2 regions of the Citrobacter amalonaticus genome follow, and region 2 is predicted to be linked to the other one. Evidence: riboswitches for the same ligand, from Rfam matches in the RefSeq annotation. Region 2 holds a riboswitch; the other holds the start of a gene.
The links. Region 2 has a riboswitch for cobalamin ahead of AL479_RS00160 (cobyrinate a,c-diamide synthase). Riboswitches for the same ligand answer to the same signal wherever they lie in the genome.
Positions count from the first base shown of each region.

Region 1: linked by a shared signal. The riboswitch ahead of btuB (TonB-dependent vitamin B12 receptor BtuB) and the one ahead of AL479_RS00160 (cobyrinate a,c-diamide synthase) in region 2 are both predicted to bind cobalamin.

Region 1 is NZ_CP014015.2:1,569,920-1,573,390, forward strand. Features, by position in the region: gene btuB (TonB-dependent vitamin B12 receptor BtuB) at 1-1,189, opposite strand, end outside; cobalamin riboswitch at 1,254-1,448, opposite strand; gene trmA (tRNA (uridine(54)-C5)-methyltransferase TrmA) at 1,563-2,663, shown strand; gene AL479_RS07555 (YijD family membrane protein) at 2,756-3,115, opposite strand; gene fabR (HTH-type transcriptional repressor FabR) at 3,115-3,471, opposite strand, start outside.
Region 2 is NZ_CP014015.2:26,147-29,617, forward strand. Features, by position in the region: gene cbiB (adenosylcobinamide-phosphate synthase CbiB) at 1-116, opposite strand, end outside; gene AL479_RS00160 (cobyrinate a,c-diamide synthase) at 113-1,492, opposite strand; cobalamin riboswitch at 1,581-1,756, opposite strand; gene pocR (transcriptional regulator PocR) at 2,060-2,977, opposite strand; gene pduF (propanediol diffusion facilitator PduF) at 3,186-3,471, opposite strand, start outside.

The sequences.
Region 1 (3,471 bases), 1.5 Mb from region 2:
CAAACTGCCATCCCGCCGCCGTTTGCCAGGTACCGTGCCAGCCGAACTGGTCGTCATGGTCTTCACGGCCCGACGCTTCCAGCGTCACGCTATCAATCTGCTGTTGCCCGGTCAGATAGAGGCCCGTGTTATCACGCTTATAGTTGTCTGTCCCATACTCGCCAAAGGACATCAGCTTTTCTTGTTTCCAGTCGACGCCAGCACTGACAGCGCCGTGTCCGACAATAACGTTGTTGCCCCACTGGACGTAGCGCTGTTCCATATCATCAAGGCTATAACCTGTCGCATAGCGCCCGTTCAGGCTGCTGTAGTTATAGTCCTTTATACGCTGGTAATTGGCGACCAGCTGCGACGAGTAGATACCAGAATTGAAGCGCAACCCCGTATCCCACGACTGGGTGTAATTCTGGTGCTCGTCGTTTCCGCCGTCATAACCCCAGCTTCCCTGATCATAATCAGCATTACTGGCATAGCCGTAGCCACGGAAGTAACCATCGAATTGGTCGTTAAATTTGTGCTCAACGCCTCCCCAGAACAGTTTATTGCGATAGCCATCGCGATCGCCATCGCCGCTGTAGCTGGAACGCGGCTGAACATCGAAACCTTTGGTGGTCTGATAAGCCCCGGCCGCGGTTACCACGGTATCGCCAAAACGCTGGCGGTACGTACCGTCATATTGCTGATAACCTTTTGACCCCACGCCAGCATTAATCTGCGAACGCTCCTCACCCGTCATGGTGATGATGTTCACCACGCCGCCAATCGCGCCAGAGCCATAAATCGCTGAACGCGGACCGCGGATATACTCGATGCGCTGTACCAGCGAAACCGGAATCTGGTCAATATCGGAGTTATTCGAAATGCCCGGACGGGCGACCGGAATACCGTCGACTAACACCAGAACGTGTTTCGCTTCGGTACCCCGCACAAACAGAGAAGAGCTTTGCCCCATGCCGCCATTCTGAGCGACATCCACGCCTGGCAGGCGGCGCATGACATCCAGAACGGTTCGGGACTGCCAGCGTTCGATATCCTCGCGGGTGACGATATCAGTAGGGGCCAGAACGGTATTAACAGGTTGTTGAAAACGATTTGCCGTCACGACAAGCGTGTCAGGGGTGGCATCCTGTGCCCAACCCGAAAAAGCCGTGACGGAGAGCGCCGTCAGCAGCGATGTTTTTTTAATCATTGTAAAGCATCCACAATATAAGAAGGATGCCGCAGGTCCCACCGATAGTACGCGATGATGAAAACCAGTTGCGACGTAAGCCGGCAGGTCTTCGGGCTTGGAGGGTTATCCCCGTCAGGGATAATAGAAATGAAGACTTCCCACCCGAAGGCAGTGTCTGCTTACGCTCTCATTTCACCTTTCCTTACCGCTGCGCGTCAGCTCCAGATTTACACTGGATTCCCTATTAACTCACAGGACCGGCACACGGATGCTACAGTTTGTAACATCTTACTGTCCAGCGCGTTTGTTAAAAATTGGAAGTCATCAATGTCTGGACATCTGTTGAGCAATCCCTACAATCCCAGCGTACTTATATTTTTCAGGATACATCATGACCCCCGAACACCTTCCGACAGAACAGTATGATGCGCAGCTCGCCGAGAAAGTGGTGCGCTTGCAGAGTATGATGGCTCCCTTTTCTGACCTGGTTCCGGAAGTGTTTCGCTCACCGGTCAGTCACTACCGTATGCGTGCGGAGTTCCGCATCTGGCACGATGGTGACGACCTGTATCACATCATTTTTGATCAGCAGAGCAAAAGCCGAATCCGCGTCGACAGCTTCCCGGCGGCGAGTGAACTGATCAACCAGTTGATGACCGCGATGATCGCAGGCGTGCGCGACAACCGCGTGCTGCGCCATAAGCTGTTCCAGATTGATTACCTCACCACCATGAGCAATCAGGCGGTGGTTTCGCTGCTGTATCATAAAAAACTGGACGACGAGTGGCGTGAAGCCGCCGAAGCGTTGCGCGATGCTCTGCGTGCGCAAAACCTGAACGTACATCTGATTGGCCGCGCAACGAAAACCAAAATCGCGCTGGACCAGGATTACATCGATGAACGCTTGCCGGTCGCGGGCAAAGAGATGATCTATCGCCAGGTAGAGAACAGCTTTACACAGCCGAATGCGGCAATGAACATTCAGATGCTGGAGTGGGCGCTGGATGCCACCCGCGCATCGAAAGGCGATCTGCTCGAACTGTACTGCGGGAATGGCAACTTTTCGCTCGCGCTGGCGCGCAACTTTGATCGCGTACTGGCGACCGAAATCGCCAAGCCGTCCGTTGCCGCCGCGCAATACAACATTGCGGCGAATCAGATTGATAACGTGCAGATTATCCGCATGGCGGCGGAAGAGTTTACTCAGGCAATGAACGGCGTGCGCGAGTTTAACCGCTTGCAGGGTATCGATCTGAAAAGCTATCAGTGCGAAACGATTTTTGTCGATCCGCCCCGCAGCGGTCTGGACAGCGAGACGGAGAAAATGGTGCAGGCGTATCCGCGCATTCTGTATATCTCCTGTAATCCGGAGACGCTGTGCAAGAACCTGGAAACATTAAGCCAGACGCATAACGTGTCACGTCTGGCGCTGTTTGATCAGTTCCCGTATACGCACCACATGGAGTGCGGGGTGTTGTTGACGGCGAAGTGATACGTTGCAGGCCTGATAAGCGCAGCGCCATCAGGCAAAGCAGCGCCGGATAGCGGCATAAATGCCTTATCCGGCCTGGACATCGACCGTTTTTATTCCGACACTTCCTGCTTGCGATTACGCATTTTCACGCCGATCCAGAAGACCAGAATGACCGACAACACGGCCGGGAAGAAGTTGGAGCCGATATCCGGATACTCCGCGCGCACCACGGTGCTGTAAAGCAGAACGCCGAGAATAAAGCAGGCGGCAGACAGGCCCGGCAACCCCACAGGCATGGTGCGATTCTGATAACGTTGATGCAGACAATACACCGTCAGCACCAGCGAGATAATCGGGAATACAGAGAACGGCACGATGGAGCTAAACAGCGCCGCGAATGTGCCATTGATTGACAAGCCAGCGACCAGCGCCAGCAACAGCGTACCTTTATCCTGAACTGACTGTTTCATTACTCTTCCTTCACGTTACCCGGAATAAGGGGCATCTTCTCTTGTTCACGGCGATACCAGTAATACGCACCTTTCGAAATCATGCGCAGTTGCAGTACCAGTCGCTCTTCTAACTGACGACGCTGTTCCGCGCCCACGTCCAGCGCCTCGGCGCCTGCGCTGAAGACAATCGTCACCATCGCTTCGGCTTGCGCTTCAGTAAACGCACGCGGCATATGGTTTTCGATTTCCAGATAGTCCGCAAGTTCCGCGATGAAGTGCTGAATTTCTCGCGCAACGGCGGCACGGAACGCCGCTGAGGTGCCAGAACGTTCACGCAATAATAAACGGAAGGCGTTAGGGTTGTTACCGATGAA
Region 2 (3,471 bases):
AGCCGCTGCACGGCATTGATCAGATTGCCTATCCAGCGCACCGGATGTGGCCAGTCTGGCGGGTCGCCAATCACGACGTCGAGAAGCCAGGCCACGCACCATGCCAGTAGCGTCATAACGCCTCCCGCGCGGCATTCAGCCAGTGATTAAGCATTAATGGACGCTGAGCAAAGTGAACGTGCAGGTAACTGGCGAAAGTGTTGCCGATTTGCCAGCCGCCGGACCACGCCTGCACCGTCTGACCGTCACGGACTTTACGGCATGCCAGCACGGCGGGCGTTTCAGGGGAAAAATCGGAATAATGGAACTCATGACCGCGCAGCACATCGCCTTCCGCGGCCAGCAGCGTGGGCTGCAGAGCCTGCGCTTCGCAATAGCCGAAGCGGGTCAGTCGTTTACCCATTTTACTGCGACCGGGGAGGATATCGGCCATGCGATGCTCAACCCCGTCGGCATCTTCCAGCAGGCTACCGAGGTACATTAATCCGCCGCACTCGGCATAAATGGCGACGCCGCGCAGGTGCGCATCACGCAGGCTTGCCAGCATTGTGGTATTGGCCGCCAGCGCGGCCGCGTGCAGTTCCGGATAACCACCGCCCAGCCAGACCATCTGACAATCGGGTAATTCGCAATCGTGGATCGGGCTGAAGCGAACAATGTTGACGCCGGTACGCGCCAGCAGCGCCACGTTATCGGGATAATAAAAATTAAAGGCCTCATCATCAGCCATCGCCAGCGTCAGTCCTTCTCCGGCGTTGGGCGCAGGACGTTCTGGCCATTCGCCTTGCGGCAATGCCTGAAGGTGGCTTAAGGCCAGCAACCGATCGATATCCAGCGTGCTTTCCAGCCGGGCGGCGAAATCCTGCCATGATTGTTGATTAACGACAGACTCGCGCGCGGTCACCAGTCCCAGATGCCGTTCAGGTAGCGCGACACCGTCAACGCGCGAGACGTAACCCAGCACCGGCACAGCGCAGTAGTGCTCGATAGCGGTTTTCAGCAACTGGAAATGGGACTCGCTGTTGACGCGGTTAACGATAACGCCGGCAATGTTCAGCGTCGGGTCAAAATGCTGGAAGCCCATCACCGTGGCGGCAATGGAGGTAGAAACGGCTTTCCCGTCAACCAGCAGAATCACCGGACAGCCCAACTGTTTTGCCATCGCGGCGGTGCTGCAGTAGTCAGGATCAGTGCCGTAGCCGTCGTACAGTCCCATCACCCCTTCGATCACCGCCATATCCGCGTCCTGCATCTGTTCACGGAACAACGCATTAAGCACCGGCTCGGGGAGCATGAAACTATCGAGATTGCGGGAGGCGGTACCGCTGACGGCCGTATGCCAGGCGGTATCCAGATAATCAGGGCCGACTTTGCAGGGCTGGACGCGTAAACCACGTTGTTTCAACACGTTCAGCAAGCCCAGCGTCACCGTGGTTTTACCACAGCCACTACCGGTACCAGCCAGAACAAACGCGTACTGCTTTGCCGCCATGACCCTGATCCTGTTCAGGGTGGTAGGGATGTACTGACACCCAGTCTTCCGACTGTACGTATCTGAGCAACCCACTTCCCACCGAAGTTGTTGGTAGTATCCGACAGGCTGGTCTTCTGGCTTAGCGTCGTCCTCGCCCGTCCTTCCCAATCTTGCGATCAGTGGTCTTCACGGGGTTGTCAGCATCACAGCAGCGGGGGCTGCGGGGGATTTTCACCCCCTTCCCAGACACAATTGTGTCAAACCTGTCAGCTTAAATGATGAACAGAATGAATTCTCCTCATCACAACAATACTTTTTCGTTACTTATTCGTTGCGCATTTTTTATCAACAAGAAATGTCGCAATAAAACGATTCTGAATGAAATGTCATGCAAGAGAATAATGAAACCTCTTAACGATGACACTGTATCTCATCACAGAAATAAAAACTGGTGAAGTTTATTCCGCAAAGAGCGATATTTTATTGCGCTATGACAATTTATTGCTGTACTAAAAATACTTAACCATTATAAATGACCGGATTACGCGAGAATATCAAAAATCGGCAATAGCAAAATATTGCTATTTATGCCGATTCAGCCGGCAAGTTTTCATTTATTTTTTGCCGATAGGCCTGCGGCGTAACCTGATAAGTCTGACGGAACACTTTGCAAAAATAGCTGGTTTGCGAAAAACCTAAATTGCGGGCAATGCTGGCAATGCTCCAGTCACTGTGACAAAGCAGCTCTCTGGCACTGGCCATGCGCTGCTGATTGACCCATGCGTTAAAACCAATGCCCTGGTATTTTTTGAACAGTTTGCTGAAGTAGTACGGACTCAGATAAACGTGCGACGCCACATCTTCAAGGCGAAGATCGTCTGACAGGTGTGCATCAATATAGCGTAACGCCTTCTTCATTTTGCTGTCATGAGGGCTGGCGGCGCGTGCCGGGCGCGCAGGTTCAGCAGGTTGCGTGCTGTCTTTAATCACCACGAAATTGAGTTGCTTTTTGAGGCAGTTTTCAACAATGAGTTTGAGCAGATCCGCCGAGGCCATCACGCGTGAATAGTCCATTTCCGGGACATTACTGAACTCATTGAGCAGTTCAGGATCGGCCTGCCAGCGATCGTCAACCTTCATGATATCGAGCAGATCGGCACCATCATCGTTACGTAAACGCACCTGGCCGCACAGGACGAACCCAACAAGATGGCCTGCGATCACGAGAGGAATAGAGAAATCGGTAAGCCCGGCATGGCAGCGATAAATACAGGGTTGATCCGATTTTGACGCTTCCAGTCCCCCACAGCGATCGCTCATACGACACCGGGTACTGTGTTGCGGATGCTGACGCATCAGTTGGCAAAAAGGCGTGAAATTAAACAGCTCAGAAATCTCATCACCGTGAATATTGACAACCACAACAGCCAGGCTGGTCGCTTGCGCAAAATCCTGTGCGATTTTATTAATGAGTTCTGAGTTCAGGGTACTCGCAGAAATCATGATAAAATCCCTCAGTTAATCCATTGTTATAATGAAAACATAAATTTTACATTTACTTCTTATCATCCCCTATCCTTGTGTGTAAATGACAGAAAGCACAAGGGACAATAACAAAAGTCTCCCTGGGTGGGGAGACTTTTTAGTCAGTTCGTGAAAGCAGATCACGAAATAGAAATTAAAGACGTGATATTAGCCACGCGAGTCAAAATTACGCGTCCGTCTCTTCGATTTTACACGTATTACAGGGCAAATTTTTACCAATAAGGTACTTATAGATAGCCGCGCCTGCACACGCACCAATCAATGGCGCAATAATCGGCACAATAAAGTACGGGATATCACGTCCGCCGGTCATCGCAATATCTCCCCAACCTGCCATCCAGGCGAACAGTTTAGGACCAAAATCACGCGCCGGATTCATGGCAAACCCGGTTAACGGGCCTGTAGATGCACCAATTACCGCGACCAGAATACCGATCAGCAGCGGCGCCAGT